DNA from 3 places in the Mesorhizobium sp. WSM4832 genome. Region 2 is predicted to be linked to each of the others. Evidence: riboswitches for the same ligand, from Rfam matches in the RefSeq annotation. Region 2 holds a riboswitch; each other region holds the start of a gene.
What was found. Region 2 has a riboswitch for thiamine pyrophosphate ahead of thiB (thiamine ABC transporter substrate binding subunit). Riboswitches for the same ligand answer to the same signal wherever they lie in the genome.

Region 1: linked by a shared signal. The riboswitch ahead of thiC (phosphomethylpyrimidine synthase ThiC) and the one ahead of thiB (thiamine ABC transporter substrate binding subunit) in region 2 are both predicted to bind thiamine pyrophosphate.
Region 3: linked by a shared signal. The riboswitch ahead of AC0L2L_RS14645 (YkoF family thiamine/hydroxymethylpyrimidine-binding protein) and the one ahead of thiB (thiamine ABC transporter substrate binding subunit) in region 2 are both predicted to bind thiamine pyrophosphate.

The regions. Positions count from the first base shown of each region.
Region 1 is NZ_JBVVQH010000020.1:131,195-136,209, forward strand. Features, by position in the region: gene AC0L2L_RS25420 (NAD(P)/FAD-dependent oxidoreductase) at 1-336, shown strand, start outside; gene AC0L2L_RS25425 (acyltransferase family protein) at 884-2,857, shown strand; TPP riboswitch at 2,924-3,040, shown strand; gene thiC (phosphomethylpyrimidine synthase ThiC) at 3,145-4,980, shown strand; gene thiO (glycine oxidase ThiO) at 4,984-5,015, shown strand, end outside.
Region 2 is NZ_JBVVQH010000032.1:28,408-33,422, forward strand. Features, by position in the region: gene thiQ (thiamine ABC transporter ATP-binding protein) at 1-245, opposite strand, end outside; gene thiP (thiamine/thiamine pyrophosphate ABC transporter permease) at 242-1,852, opposite strand; gene thiB (thiamine ABC transporter substrate binding subunit) at 2,095-3,096, opposite strand; TPP riboswitch at 3,149-3,254, opposite strand; gene AC0L2L_RS31515 (thiamine diphosphokinase) at 3,391-4,035, shown strand; gene AC0L2L_RS31520 (ABC-F family ATP-binding cassette domain-containing protein) at 4,037-5,015, shown strand, end outside.
Region 3 is NZ_JBVVQH010000009.1:66,946-71,960, forward strand. Features, by position in the region: gene AC0L2L_RS14615 (hypothetical protein) at 1-76, shown strand, start outside; gene AC0L2L_RS14620 (DUF2934 domain-containing protein) at 188-415, shown strand; gene AC0L2L_RS14625 (porin) at 771-1,271, shown strand; gene AC0L2L_RS14630 (porin) at 1,290-1,793, shown strand; gene AC0L2L_RS14635 (hypothetical protein) at 1,809-2,018, opposite strand; gene AC0L2L_RS14640 (hypothetical protein) at 2,282-2,629, opposite strand; TPP riboswitch at 2,848-2,960, shown strand; gene AC0L2L_RS14645 (YkoF family thiamine/hydroxymethylpyrimidine-binding protein) at 2,951-3,559, shown strand; gene AC0L2L_RS14650 (ABC transporter permease) at 3,674-4,537, shown strand; gene AC0L2L_RS14655 (ABC transporter ATP-binding protein) at 4,534-5,015, shown strand, end outside.

The DNA.
Region 1 (5,015 bases), on a different contig from region 2:
ACGCTGATCTTTGCAGTGCACAACTTCGTGGCAGCGCCTCCTTCTATCGGTTTACGTATCGGCGATGCGGCCGAGTTCGGCGGATTGCAAGCCAGCCCGAATTTTGCTCGCTCGAAAGGCTTGGTTGAGCTTGCAAAGGCTTATCTCCCGGTCCTGGATGGCCATGGCGGCATGGTGTGGAGCGGTCAGCGGCCCGCGACCCCGGATACCCTTGCCGGTCATCAGCCGCTCCGCGACCTACGCTCACATTCCGTATGCGTTCGGGTACGGTCACCTCGGCCTCACACAAGGTCCAACCACCGGCAAACTGGTTGGCGATCTGCTGTCCGGGCGTGACCCGCCAATCCGACTCGAACCCTATACAATTGAGCGCTTCAGTGCCGCCGGGCGGCACAACTAGTCGGAAAGCTGATCGTTCCCATCAATAGGAACGTAATCATGAGCGATTCCAACCCACTTCACAGACGACAAGCTGCAGGGGCCCTTGGCGGCCGCGGCCGGGAGCGCAGCACAGCTCTGCCAGGAGCCCGGCGCTGTCACAGTGGCGAGCTTTTGAGCCAGGCGATCCGGAATGTCGCGATGCATTTCGCGTAAGTCGGCTTGATGACGATTGGCAGTGTTGATCATCAATGGGTTTAGTGTGGCCACCAGCCACACAGCGGTGGTCGGTGACAAGATGCGTTTGCCCTCCAGCGAAACCACTGCCTGTCAGTTTGATCGAGCGTGATTCCGCGTTGCGCGATTTGCATGGGCCCGGTTCTTAACCGCATTTGATGGTCCGCATTCATATCGTAGATGCGCTCATCGAAACAATCGATTTTACGGAGAATAACGAACATGAAAAAAGCGTTTCTCGGGACGTTTTGAGGACGACATCAGCGACATGAAGTACAGAGCGGACATCACCGGTCTACGGGCCGTCGCCGTTGTTACTGTTGTCCTGTATCATGCTGGCTTTTCAGCGGTCAGCGGCGGGTTCGTCGGGGTCGACATCTTCTTTGTGATCTCCGGCTTCCTGATAACGTCCGACATCATCGAGCGGACCGAGAGAGGCGAATTCTCGCTGCTGGACTTCTATCACCGCCGCGCTCGACGGATTTTCCCGGCCCTCTTCGCGATGCTCGCCGCCTGTTTTGCGATGGCGTGGTTTGTGTTGCCGCCGGGAGAGTTCATTGGGTTCGGCAACAGCGCCATCGCCGCCGCGATTTCGTCCAGCAACTTCTTTTTTTACCGCAGCACCAACTATTTTACTGAAGCCGCGAACTCGCTCCCGCTGCTGCACACATGGTCGCTGGCCGTCGAGGAGCAGTTTTACTTGCTGTGGCCTTTGGCAGTCATACTCATGATGCGATGGCTGAGACCTTGGGCGTCAATCATTGTCGCAACGCTATTCGTCATGTCCATCTACGCCGCTCAGCACTGGCTCCAGAGCGACCCGCCCTTTGTATTCTACATGCTTCCGACGCGCGCTTGGGAACTGCTTGCGGGCGGGCTGATCGCGCTGCCTGTGGCTAAGGCAATGAAGCCAAACCAAACGATTGCGGAACTCCTCGCTGCCTCGGGTCTGGCGCTCATCACGGCTTCACTTTTGCTGATCGATCAGGATACGCCATTTGCTGGCCTCCACGCGCTTGCTCCCTGCATTGGAGCGGCGCTCATCATCGCCGCCGGCTTTCACCGCGAAACAATCGTCTCAAAAGCGCTGTCGATCGGCCCTGCCGGCTTCATCGGCCTGACTTCCTATTCGCTCTACCTCTGGCACTGGCCGTTGCTGGTCTTTGCTGGCATCTATCAAAATCGCGAATTGCTCGTCTCCGAACGTGTCGCTATCGTAATGGCCGCGCTGCTCGTCTCAGCGCTCTCATGGCGCTTTGTCGAGCGCCCGTTCCGCCGGAGAGCTACAGGTTGGACGTGGCTGGTACCGACCGCCGGCGCAACGGCTGCGGTGTGCTGTCTGTCTCTGGCCATCATCAACAGCTCCGGCTTCCCCAGTCGGGGCCCTGACGGCGGCCCGTCTGTTCAAGCACTGAGAGCGGAAAGGGCCAAGTTCGAAGTATCTTCCTGCCTCGAGCGTGGCCGGCTCATCCCCAAAACGGGCGAATGCCTCCTCGGCTCCGGCAATATCGCTCCGACGATCGTTTTGTGGGGCGATTCTCAGGCTGCCCATCTTGCCCCTTCTTTAAGCGAGGCCGCCCGGACCACAGGCGTGCGCGTCAGACAGATTACAAAAGCGGGGTGCGCTCCTTTCCCCAACATGACGATGCTTCCCGCCAGTCCATTGACAGCGGATTGCCCGGCCTTCAATTCGTCCGCGCTCCAATCGGTGCTTGCCGATCGCAACGTCACACTCGTGATCCTGGCAGGCCGCTGGAACACCTACTCGGGGCGTGGAGGCAGCTTCCTTTCGAAGGATGGAAGCTGGCCTTCGCAGGAGGCTTCCAAAGCGAACTTCACGTCCGCCATTAAAGAGACCGCGGCCGCACTGGCGACCCGTGGCATCAAGACCGCTGTGGTTGGGCCAGCCCCAGAACCGCCCACCGATGTGCTGACTTGCCTTATCCGTGCGGACTTCATGAATGGCGATGCGCCGTGCTCCACCATGCCGGCCGAGAGATCTTGGCAGAACAATCAAATCGTCACGGATCTGCTGCCACGAACCGTACAATTCGTCCCCATAGTCCCAGCTTTGTGTGGGCAGGATAAGTGCCCGCTGAAATCAGGTGAAGACGTCTTCTACCTTGACGCGATCCACCTTTCGCGGGCGAGCCGGCATATCCTCGCCCCCATTTTCGCTAAGGTCATCTCTTCGCCAGCCAAGGATATGAATCAACCAAGCCAAAACAGCGAAGAGCGTTAACCCGAGTTCGAGCCCTGCGATTCCTTCACTTCGCTTGACAAGATAGGGCCCACCTGTCCAACCTAAGGCATTCACCAGGGGAGTCCCGGCAAGGGGCTGAGATACTGCTGGCTATCGCGGCGCAGTGACCCGTTGAACCTGATCCAGTTCATACTGGCGTAGGGACGGTGCAAGCGCTTTGCGGGAGTTCACGCCCGAGGTCCTGTTTCGGCAGGTCAACAGAAGCGTCTTTTCATCCTTCCGGCACAGAACTGGGTCTCCAATGCAATGAGCAAAGGAGCCTCAAGATGAATGCCCTCACCCCCGCCGTTTCGACGGGACCACTGCCCGCCTCGCGGAAAATCCACAAGCCCGGTGCAATCCACCCGCAGATCAGGGTGCCGATGCGCGAAATCTCCGTCCATCCAACGGCCGGCGAGCCGCCCGTCATCGTCTACGATCCGTCCGGCCCCTATACCGACCCGACAGTCGAAACCAGCATCGAAAACGGTCTTGCCCGGCTTCGCCACGAATGGATCATGGCGCGCGGCGATGTCGAGGCCTATGACGGCCGCCACGTGCGGCCGGAGGACAATGGGTTCGCGACGGGTGAGCGCCTGACGCCGGAATTTCCCATTCGCAACCGGCCGCTCAGGGCCAAGCAGGGCAAGGCGGTCACCCAGCTTGCCTATGCGCGCGCGGGCATCATCACGCCCGAAATGGAGTTCGTCGCCATCCGCGAGAACCTCGGCCGCGAGGTCCTGCGCAGCAAGCTTGAGCGCGACGGCGAGGCCTTTGGCGCGGCGATCCCCGACTTCGTCACGCCCGAATTCGTGCGCGATGAGGTGGCTCGAGGGCGCGCAATCATTCCCGCCAACATCAATCATCCCGAGAGCGAGCCGATGATCATCGGCCGCAATTTCCTGGTCAAGATCAACGCCAATATCGGCAATTCGGCGGTCACATCGTCGATGGCCGAAGAGGTCGAAAAGATGGTCTGGGCGATCCGCTGGGGTGCCGATACTGTGATGGACCTGTCGACCGGCCGCAACATCCACAACATCCGCGATTGGATCGTCCGCAATGCGCCGATGCCGATCGGCACGGTGCCGCTCTACCAGGCGCTCGAAAAGGTCGGCGGCATCGCGGAGGACCTGACCTGGGAGGTCTACCGCGACACACTGATCGAACAGGCCGAACAGGGTGTCGACTATTTCACCATCCACGCCGGCGTGCGGCTGCATTACATCCCGCTGACCGTCGACAGGGTCACGGGCATCGTCTCGCGCGGTGGATCGATCATGGCCAAATGGTGCCTGCACCATCACCGCGAGAGCTTCCTCTACGAGCATTTCGCGGAAATCTGCGACATCGCCAGAGCCTATGACGTGTCCTTCTCGCTTGGTGACGGTCTTCGTCCCGGCTCGATTGCCGACGCTAATGACGCGGCGCAATTCGCAGAGCTGGAGACGCTCGGCGAGCTGACGCGGATCGCCTGGGCCAAGGATTGCCAGGTGATGATCGAGGGCCCCGGCCACGTGCCGATGCACAAGATCAAGCAGAACATGGACAAACAACTCGCCGTCTGCGGCGAGGCGCCGTTCTATACGCTTGGACCACTGACGACCGACATTGCGCCGGGTTATGATCACATCACCTCTGGCATTGGCGCCGCCATGATCGGCTGGTTCGGCACCGCCATGCTTTGCTACGTCACGCCCAAGGAACATCTCGGCCTTCCCGATCGCAACGACGTCAAGACCGGCGTGATCACCTATAAGATCGCGGCGCATGCCGCCGACCTGGCGAAGGGGCATCCGGCGGCGAAAGTCAGGGATGACGCCCTTTCCCGCGCGCGCTTCGAGTTCCGCTGGGAGGACCAGTTCAACCTTTCGCTCGATCCCGAAACGGCGCGCTCGTTCCACGACCAGACCTTGCCCAAGGAAGCGCACAAGGTGGCGCATTTCTGCTCGATGTGCGGGCCGAAATTTTGCTCCATGCGCATCTCCCATGACATCCGCGCCGAGGCGCAGAAGGAAGGCATGGCGGCCATGGCGGAGAAATATCGCGCGGGTGGCGATCTCTATATGCCGGTCGAAACGCCCGGGGCGGAAGACCACGCTTTGGCGCAGGAGACGCGCTGAGCCATGCGCCGCGTCCTTGTCAAAGGCGCCGGTGT
Region 2 (5,015 bases):
GAAGGCGGCGCGTTGCCGAGATCGATACCGCCGATCAGCACCTTGCCTGTGCCGGGCGTTTCGAAGCCGGCTATCAGATTGAGCAGCGTCGACTTGCCGGAGCCGCTCGGCCCCATGATGGCGGTGATCCTGCCGGCCGCGAATTCGGCGTCGAAGCGGAAGGAGGCCTCGCCATAGCTGAACGAGACGCCGTCCAGCGCAACAGTGAGGCCCTTTTCCTCGGCAGTGCCATTGATGGTCGTCATGATCTTCCTTCGCGCCCAAGCCAGTCGGCGGCGACCACCAGCATCAGGCAGACGAGGCCGAGCAGCAAGGCAAGCCCCGCCGCGTCGGCTGTCCGGTAGCTGCCCATGCGCGCGAGCAGCAGGTAGGGCAAGGTCTGCACGGAATCGCTGCCGAACAGCGCGATCACGCCGAGATCGCCGAGCGACAGCGCCATGGCGAAGGCGAAGCCGGTGGCTAAAGGCCGCCTGAGCGACGGCCAGTCGATCAGGCTGAGCCGGGTCCAGCCGGATATGCCGAGCGCCAGGCAAAGCCGCTCATGGCGTTCGCTGGCCGCGTCATAGGCAGGGCGAATGGCGCGGATGGCAAAGGGCATCGCCATTACCGCGTTGACGGCGACGACCATGATCGGCGCGATGGCAAAGACATCGGTGACGTTGCGCAAGGCCAGGAACCAGCCCGCCCCAAGCACGATCGGCGGCACGACGAGCACGAAACCGGCGCCGGTGTCGGTGGCGTGTTCGAGCAGGCTCATGGCGCCACCTGTCCGGCGCCGCAGGGCCAGCGCGCGCCGCGCCGCAATCAGCGCCAGCGACAGCGCCACGCCGAGCAGCGCCGCGAGGAACGCGAGGCCCGCGCTGGTGGTGGCGGCCCGGCGCACCGCCTCTTCACCCGCCAACCGGCCGAGATCGGCCTCCAGGCCTGAAAACACGGTCGCCGCCATCGGTCCGGCGACGAACAGCAGGGCAAGCGCGATGAGGCCGGCGTTCAGCACGCCCTCCATCCGGCCCGCCGAAAGATAGCGGCGCGGCGCCACCGGCAGATTGGCGTCCCCGACCGTGTTGGCGCCAAGCCGCGTGAGCACGATGACCACGACGAAGGTCAGGGCGATCTGCAGCAGCGTCAGCACCACGGCGCGCGCGGGATCGAAATCGAAGCGCAGCGCCTGGTAGATGGCGACCTCCAGCGTCGTCGCGGCCGGACCGCCGCCCAGCGTCAGCACGATGGTGAAGGACGTGATGCAGAGCATGAAGACCAGCCCGGCAACCCCCGGCATGGCCGCGCGCAGCACCGGCCATTCGATCAGCCGGAACGCTGGCCGGGCACCCATGCCAAGCTGGCTCGCCAGCCGCCACTGGTCGGCAGGAATGGTGCCCAGCGCCTCGAGGAACAGGCGCGTGGCCAAGGGCAGGTTGAAGAAGACATGCGCGACGAGGATGCCGGAGAGGCCGTAGATCCCCGGCCACTCTGCGCCGCCAAGCTCGGCGAAGATGCTGGCAAAGTACCCGGCCCGTCCATAGAGCGCCAGGATACCGAGCGCGGCGACGATGGCCGGCAGCGCCAGCGGCACGGTGAAAAGCTGCAGGATAAGGCGACGGCCGGCAAAAGCCGGATGTCTCGACAAAGCCCGTGCCACCAGCAGCGCCGGCGCGACCGACAGCAGTGTCGACAGCAGCGCCTGCCACAGCGTGAAGCGGGCGACGCGCAAGAGGTAGCCGTCGAAGGCGGCGGCAGCGCCGGAGAGATCATGCGCGCCTTCGACGGCGAGGCCGATGAAGGCGCCACCGATCAGCACGGCTACGGCCGCAAGGGCGATGATGCCGGCGGTGACGCGGGAGTCAGGGTGCACGGCGGGTAGCACGTTGCACCTTGGTGGAATTCAGCGGACGCCGCGTTCCTTCGCGCCCCCCTCTGTCCTGCCGGACATCTCCCCCTCTAAGGGGGAGATCAGACGTCACGCCGGCCTTCGCCAATCTCCAAAGCTGCAGGATTGAGCAGGGCGCCAAAGCTGCCAATCTCCCCCCTTGAGGGGGAGATGTCCGGCAGGACAGAGGGGGGTGGCTTGGCGCGAACTTCAAAGGAATAGCGAACCTACTTGCCCATCACCGCCAGCCACTCATCCACCCAGGCCTTGCGGTTGGCCGCGACTTCTTGCGGGCTGAACAGCAAGGTCTTGGTCGGCTTCACCAGCTTGTCGAAGGCCGGGTTGAGCGGCTTGTCGGTCTTGCCGGCCGGGAACATCCAGTTGGTTTCCGGAATGACGTCCTGGAATTTCGGCCCGGTCATGAATGCGATGAACTTTTGCGCCAGCGGGTTCTTCGCGCCGGTCGTGGTGATGCCTGCGACCTCGATCTGCAGGTATTCGCCTTCCTCGAAGGATGCAGCCTGATAGCGCACGGTGTTCTCGGCCACCATGTGGTAGGCCGGCGAAGTGGTGTAGGACAGCACCATCGGCGCCTCTCCCTTGGTGAACAGGCCGTAGGCCTCGCTCCAGCCCGGCGTCACCGTCAGCACCTTCGGCTTGAGCTTGGCCCAGGCTTCCGGCGCCTTGTCGCCATAGACCGACTTCACCCACAGGAGCAGGCCGAGGCCGGGCGTCGAGGTGCGCGGATCCTGGATGACGATCTTGTCCGTGCCGCTGCCTTCCACCAGGTCCTTCAGGCTCTTCGGCGGCGTCTTCAGCTTCTGCGTGTCATAGACGACGGCGAAATAGCCGTAGTCGAAGGGCACGAAAGTGTCGTCGCTCCAGCCGCCGGGCACATTGATGCCGGACACGTCGCCATGCGGCGCAAACAGACCGCTCGCCTTGGCATCGGCGGTCAGATTGGTGTCGAGGCCGAGCACGACATTGGCCTTGGTGCCGGCGCCTTCCAGCTTGACGCGGTTGAGCAAGGCGACGCCGTCGGCGACCGAGACGAATTCGAGATCGCAGCCGCATTCGGCCTCGAACTCTTTCTCGATGGCCGGTCCGGGACCCCAGTCGGCGGTGAAGCTTTCATAGGTATAGACGGTGAGCTTGTCCTTCGCAGCGGCAGGCGCAACGCCTGCCAGAAGCGAAACAAGACCGGTTGCGAGAATGAGATGGGACAGCATCGCGCGCATCGGCGCCTCCTTCGTTCGAGTGACAAGGAATTGAGGCGCCGGATGGTCCGAAACGTCTAATCCCTCCGCCGGTACAAACCGGATCAGGTTCAGCGGGTTGGCTTGGTTGCCTCTCAGCCGGATCACGTCCGGCACCCCGTTAGAGCGTTTCGACAGATAGGCCGCGCCGAAGCGGCGCGCAAGCGGAAGTTTGCCCGGCAGCTAATGTTCGAGCGGGACCTTGGACGCGACGTGCGGCGCTACGCGGCTTCCGTTTCGCCCGGCGGGCTGGTAAGGGCGACGGCCATGGGCACATTCACCATCCTGCTTGGCGGCGACCTCATCCGCACGCCCCGGCTCGAACGCCAGATCGAAGCGTCGCGCATCATCGCCGCCGATGCCGGCATCGGCCATGCCCGCATGCTTGGCCTGGTACCGGAGCTCTGGGTCGGCGATTTCGACTCGGTACCGGCGAACCTGCCAAAGAATCTGGCCGCCGTGCCGCGAAAAGTCTTTCCGGCCGAGAAGGACATGACCGACGGCGAGCTCGCCGTCGCGGAAGCGCTTCAGCGCGGCGCCACCAGCCTGGTGCTGGCCGGCGCCTTCGGCGGCAAGCGCGCCGACCATGCCTTCCTGCATCTGACGCTAGCCCTGCGCTTGGCTGCGGCCGGCACGCGGGTGCTGCTGACCAGCGGCGCGCAGGAGGGCGTTCCCGTCCTGCCTGGCAAGGCCAGCTTCGACTATGATGACGGTACGCTGTTTTCGGTGCTCGGCTTCTCCGACCTGTCCGGCCTGACCGTTACCGGCGCCAAATGGCCGCTCGACCGCGTCGAGGTGGCGTTCGGCTCCTCGCTCACTATATCAAACGAGGTCGAAGGGCAGCTTGGCATCGCGCTGGAGCGCGGCCGGGCGCTGCTTCTGGCCCACCCCTATCCTCTTCCAGAAAGTTGACATGGCGCCGCCACTCCTCAATCTCGACGGCATTAAACTGACCTTCGGCGGCACCCCGCTGCTCGATGGCGCGGCGCTCAGCGCATCCGCCGGCGAGAAGATCGCGCTGGTCGGCCGCAATGGCTCGGGCAAGTCGACGCTTCTCAAGATCGCCGCAGGCATGATCGAGCCGCAGGACGGCGAGGTGTTCCGCCAGCCTTCAGCCACGGTCCGCTATCTGCCGCAGATGCCGGACATGGATGGCTTCGCGACCGTCCGCGCCTATGTCGAAGCCGGCCTCGGCCCGGCCGACGATCCGCATCGCGCCACCTATCTGATGGAGCATCTCGGCCTCACCGGCGAGGAGCGGCCGAACGACCTTTCCGGCGGCGAGGCGCGCCGCGCAGCGCTTGCCAGGGTCATGGCGCCGGAGCCCGATATCCTTCTGCTCGACGAACCGACCAATCATCTCGATCTTTCCGTGATCGAATGGCTGGAAGAAGAGCTTGCCCGCACCTCGTCGGCGGTCATTCTGATCTCGCACGACCGCCGCTTTCTCGAACGCGTCACGCGGGGCACGGTCTGGCTGGACCGCGGCCAGACGCGGCGGCTCGACAAGGGCTTCGCGCATTTCGAGGAATGGCGCGACCAAGTGCTGGAAGAGGAAGAGCGCGAGCAACACAAGCTCGGCCGCCAGATCGTGCGCGAGGAGCACTGGCTGCGCTATGGCGTGACCGCAAGGCGTAAGCGCAACATGCGTCGCCTCGGCGAATTGCAATCCATGCGCCAGCGCTTCCGCGGCCATCGCGGCGCCGAAGGCACGGCGACCATGGTGGCGAGCGACGCCGCCGAATCCGGCAAGCTGGTGATCGAGGCGAAAAACATCGAGAAGAGCTTTGGCGACCTCACCGTGGTCAAGGGCTTCTCGACCCGCATCCAGCGCGGTGATCGCGTCGGCCTGGTCGGACCGAACGGCGCCGGCAAGACAACGCTGTTGAAGA
Region 3 (5,015 bases), on a different contig from region 2:
TGACGCCGATTTGGCCGGATTGATTACAAAGAAGGCAGCCTATCTCGGCGTCGCCGTCATCGCCGACGGGCACTGAGGAAAATCGCCGCCGAAGTTCGGCCCTCCATGTGTCGATGCGCAAGACGCGGCGCGAAAATTCGGCTAATGTTCGCGCCGGGGAACCGTCCCAACCAAATGGAGGCGACAAGTGACGGACGACAGGCACGAACGCATTCGCCAGCGCGCGCACGAGATCTGGGAACAGGCAGGCAGGCCGGAAGGCGCTCACATGGAGCATTGGGACCAGGCGGCAGCCGAGGTCGACGCCGAGATGAAACCGAAGGCGAAGAGTCCGAAGAAGGCGGTCGCCGCCAAGGTCGAAAAGCCGAAAGCGGCAAAGGCCAAGGCTCCCGCCAAGCCGAAAGCCAAGGCCTGATTTCCGGCGGCCATGCCGCCGCTAGCTCATTCCGACAACGGTCGAAGAGGACGTGGAGAGCCCGCGCCCGGAGTTTGGGCGCGTGAAGACGCTGGAACTTCCGCCGTTGAAGGTCGGGCGGGTTAATATTACCTTCCTCTAAAATTAGCTGTGCTTTAATAGATAAGCTTCGCGCGATCGCAAGTTGTTGAACAGATGGAGCCATCCACTGTGGCATCTCGGCAACACGCGCTCTTTTAGTCAAATAGCCCCAGTAAAAGTCGGTCTTCGGTCTGACTGCCCCGTTGACATCGGCACTCGTCCAATGTGCCTTTCGTGTTAAGGCTTTCTTAACGTCAAGCTTGGGGATTGGGTTATGCGGGGCATCGACCGTTTCATTTTATTTGCGTTTCTGGCTGCGGCAGGCGGCTTTGCGACACAGGCTTCAGCGGCGGTCGACTATGTGCGCGCTTGTGACGCCTTCGGCACGCAATACTATTACAGCCCAGGCACCAATACCTGCATCAACGCCAACACCGGCGAGACCCGGCTTGTGACGGATGATGACAAGGTGGTTGCAGGCAAGACCGCGCTGGCGAGCAAGGTCGACGACATCGATGGTCGGGTCCAGCGCGCCTTCGAAGGTGCCTCTGTGGCCTCGTCGCTCACCAGCCCGGACCTAGTGCAGGGCGAGCATTTCGGCGTGCGCGTCAACTGGGGCAATGCCGGCCAAGCCAACGCCATGGGCGTCACCGGCGCGGCGGTGCTGGGCGAGAGCTTCCTTCCCGGCGGCAGCGGACGGCTGACCGGCGCCGCGGGCGTAGCGTTCTCCGGTAAGACGGTCGGCGGCAATGCCGGCCTGCAGCTCACCTGGTAGCGTGGCCGGGGGCCAATCATGTTCAAATATCTTTTTGCGGCCGTCGCGGTAGCCTTGTGTGGCCTGTCCTTGCCTGCGGCAGCTGCGCAGCCGGTCGAATATGTCCGGGCATGCGACATGTACGGCACCAACTACTACTACAGCCCGGGCACCAACACCTGCATCAACGCCGACACGGGCATGACCAGGCGGCAGGTCGATGACGGCAATGGCGGCGAGATGACCGAGGTCGGCAAAACGGCTTTGGCTGCCCACGTCGACGACATCGATAACCGCATCACCCGGGCTTTCGAAAACGCCTCGATCTCGGCCGCGCTCGCCGCGCCCGATCTTGTCCAGGGCGAGCATTTCGGCCTTCGTATCAACTGGGGCAACGCCGGCGACGCCAACGCTTTCGGCATCACAGGTGCGGCGGTGCTGAGCGAGGGCTTCAACCATGGCGGCCGGCTGACCGGCACGCTCGGCATCGCCTTCGCCGGCAGCCAGGTCGGCGGCAATGCAGGGCTGCAGTTCAGCTGGTAGGCGAGGCCCGGACCGCTACCGCCGCCCTTGTTTTCCGGCGTATCGCGCGACCGCGCAAAGGAAGGCCAGCGCGGCTGTATCGCAGGCAGCCCGCGACGGCGACGGACCCTTGGCGAAAAGGACCGCATCGGCGATTGGGATCGTCAGGCCATGCCTCCTGGCGAATGAGGTGACTTCGTAGGGCTGATCGTCGAGCTTAATGCCGATGTCGATTTGCTGGTCCATCAAAACGAGTTCCTCCCTGGTATACGGCTTTACCCTCCTTCGCCTGAGAGGAATTAACCACCGGCCGCTCGCCTGCGTCCACCAATTGGCGATTGTGTGAAACGATGCATTTTTCGAGGGGTGGCCCAAGGGTTGCAGAGACCTGTCGGCGGCGGCCGTCCCGGGATGACGGCCGCACCGGAGAGGTGCTGTCCTGCCGCGTTCGGTCCTGTCTTTCTTTGCGGCGAAGAGCGGGCTTCCGGCGAAGAGCGGGGACAGGCGCCTCACTCCCACGCATCGCTCGACCTGGCAAACCGCACGCCGGCAGCGAGCATCGCGCTTTCGCATTCGCTGATCAGCCGGAGATTGCGCAAATACCGCGCCACCGTCTCCGGCAGCCAGGCGGCGCAGGCTTCGACATAGGCGCGGCCATGCACCAGCGTGCCGGTCGAAAGCCTGTCCTCCTTCTCGGCGACTACCTTCAGATATTGCCGGATGAAGCGGATGTCGTCGGCGATATCCTGGCTGGCCATGCGCCAGGCGCCGGCAAGGCGCTCGCGCTCGGCAAGCGGCAGTGGCGACAGCAAAGGGCGGGAGAGGTCGGCAAAAGCGGCGTGGTTCGCGGTGTCCAAGCAAATCCCCTCAAAGGAAGGGAAGTATCGTACTTTATGTACGAAACACAATCAAGCGAGATTCGTACAATTTGAACGATAGGAGTTGAAAGCAGTTATAAGAAGTCTGCGAAAATCTTGTAACGCAGCCATCTCCCCCTAGGGGGAGATGACACTTCCTGGCCTGATTGCGCGGCAAAAAAACCTCTTTCCCGCCGCTACAAACAGTGCTTTAACCCGACCATCCACAGGGGTGCTCCGTACGGTCGGGGCTGAGATGGGGGCGGCAAGCCTCCGGACCCTAAAGCTGATCTGGATAATACCAGCGGAGCGAGGCGGGCTATGTTTTCCGGCGCACAGATTTCCCTTTATCCCATGACCGACGATTTCGTCGGCGTCATCCTCGGCGCGCTCGGCGCGCTCGATCCTTACCGTGACAGGCTCAGGATCGAGACCGACGACATCTCGACGCTGCTGGTCGGGCGGCCCGAAGTCCTGTTTGCGGCCATGCGCGACCTGTTCGTGGCGGCGGCGGGAAGCGGCAAGCACTGCGTGCTGTCGGCCGCGGTCTCGCGCGGCTGTCCCGGCGAGCCGGACGATCCGATCTGCCGCTCCGACGAGATCGGCGGCCCGGCGATCCCACTTGACGAACGCAAGCTCGCCGCGCTCAGCGCAGTGAACGCGACGCCTTCGACCAACCAGCCGGTGGTGGCGCAATTCTCGCTCTACGTGATGGGCACCGGCGACCACATGGACGAGATCTACGGCTGCATCGATTTCCTGAAACAGTCCGGCGTCTTCGAGCGCTCGAAGAATTTCTGCACCAAGCTGCGCGGCGATGCCGGCGCGGTGTTCGCCACGCTCAACGAAGCCTTCTGCCGCTTCGGCCCCGGCGCGGGGCACGTGACGCTCGACATCACCATCTCGGCGAACAGCCCGACCGCGGTTTGAGCGCAAGTTCAAGCTGTCGAGGAGAGTGTCGTGGCTGTTTGGTTCGACCCATTGCGTGGGGGAGAGAATCCTACATCTGATCACATCCCGGAAGAGGGATGGGAATCGTCGGCCATTGGCGAAAGCGGGCGCGACAGCCAATCTCCCCCACAAGGGGGGAGATCAGCCGTCGCGTCGGCCTTCGCCAAAGCCGCGCCCGCCGCCCTGGCTTTCATCTTGCTGCTCCTCGCCTGGGAGCTCTACGCCCGCCTCGGCGGCGTCGCTCCCTCCGTGCTGCCGGCGCCGTCCCGCGTGCTGGCGCAGGCATGGGAGAACCGCGCGGCACTGGCCGAAAACACGCTCCCCACCATCCGAGCCACGCTGGCCGGCTTCGCCTGTTCGTTGCTTGCCGCCTTCATCCTCTCCGCGCTGGTCGACTTCCTGCCGCGCTTGCGCCGCGCGCTGTTCCCGCTGCTGATTGCCAGCCAGACCTTGCCGCTGGTGGCGATCGCGCCGCTGGTGGTGCTGTGGTTCGGCTTCGGGCTCTTGCCAAAAATCCTGCTTGTCGCCTTGGTCACTTTCTTCCCGATGATGGTGGCGCTGGTCGAGGGCTATGCGTCGACCGAAAAAGAGATTGCCCAGATGCTCGCCGCCATGGGAGCGGGGCGCTGGCGCATTTTCTGGGCCGCGCGGCTGCCTTCGGCGCTGCCCTATTTCTTCGCCGGTCTGCGCATCTCCATCACCTATGCGGTGGTCGGCGCGATCTTCGCCGAATATGCCGGTGCCGCGAAGGGGCTGGGCATCTACATGCTCAGCGCCAAGAACAATTTTCGGCCCGACCTGGTGCTTGCCGCGGTCGCCGTCAGCTCGGTTCTGACGCTGGCGCTGTTCGGCCTGGCGGTGCTCGTCCAGCGGCTCGCCATGCCCTGGGAAAATGCAGGGAGCGAGACGGCAGGGAGCGAAGGCAAGTCCGATCCTGACGCAGGGGGCCGGCCATGACCCGGCTCGAGCTCCGCGATGTCCGCAAAAGCTTCGGCGCGCTCGAGGTTCTGGCAGGCGTTTCGCTCGATGTCGGCGCGGGCGAGTTCGTCTCGATCCTCGGGCCTTCCGGCGCCGGCAAATCGACGCTGTTCCAACTGCTCACCGGCGCGCTCAAGGGCGAGGGCTCGATGCGCTTCGACGGCGCGCCGCTCGATGGCGCCCGCTTCGCCTTCATGCCGCAGCGCGACGCGCTGATGCCGTGGCGGCGCGTCATCGACAACGCGACGCTGGCCCTGGAAGTGCAGGGCATGAAGCGCCGGGCGGCGCGTGAGCGCGTGGCGCCGTTGTTCGCCGAGTTCGGCCTCGCCGGCTTCGAGCGCGCCTGGCCGGCCGAGCTTTCCGGCGGCATGCGCCAGCGCGCCGCACTTCTGCGCACCGTGGTGCAGCAGCGCGAGATGCTGCTGCTCGACGAGCCGTTCGGCGCGCTCGATGCGCT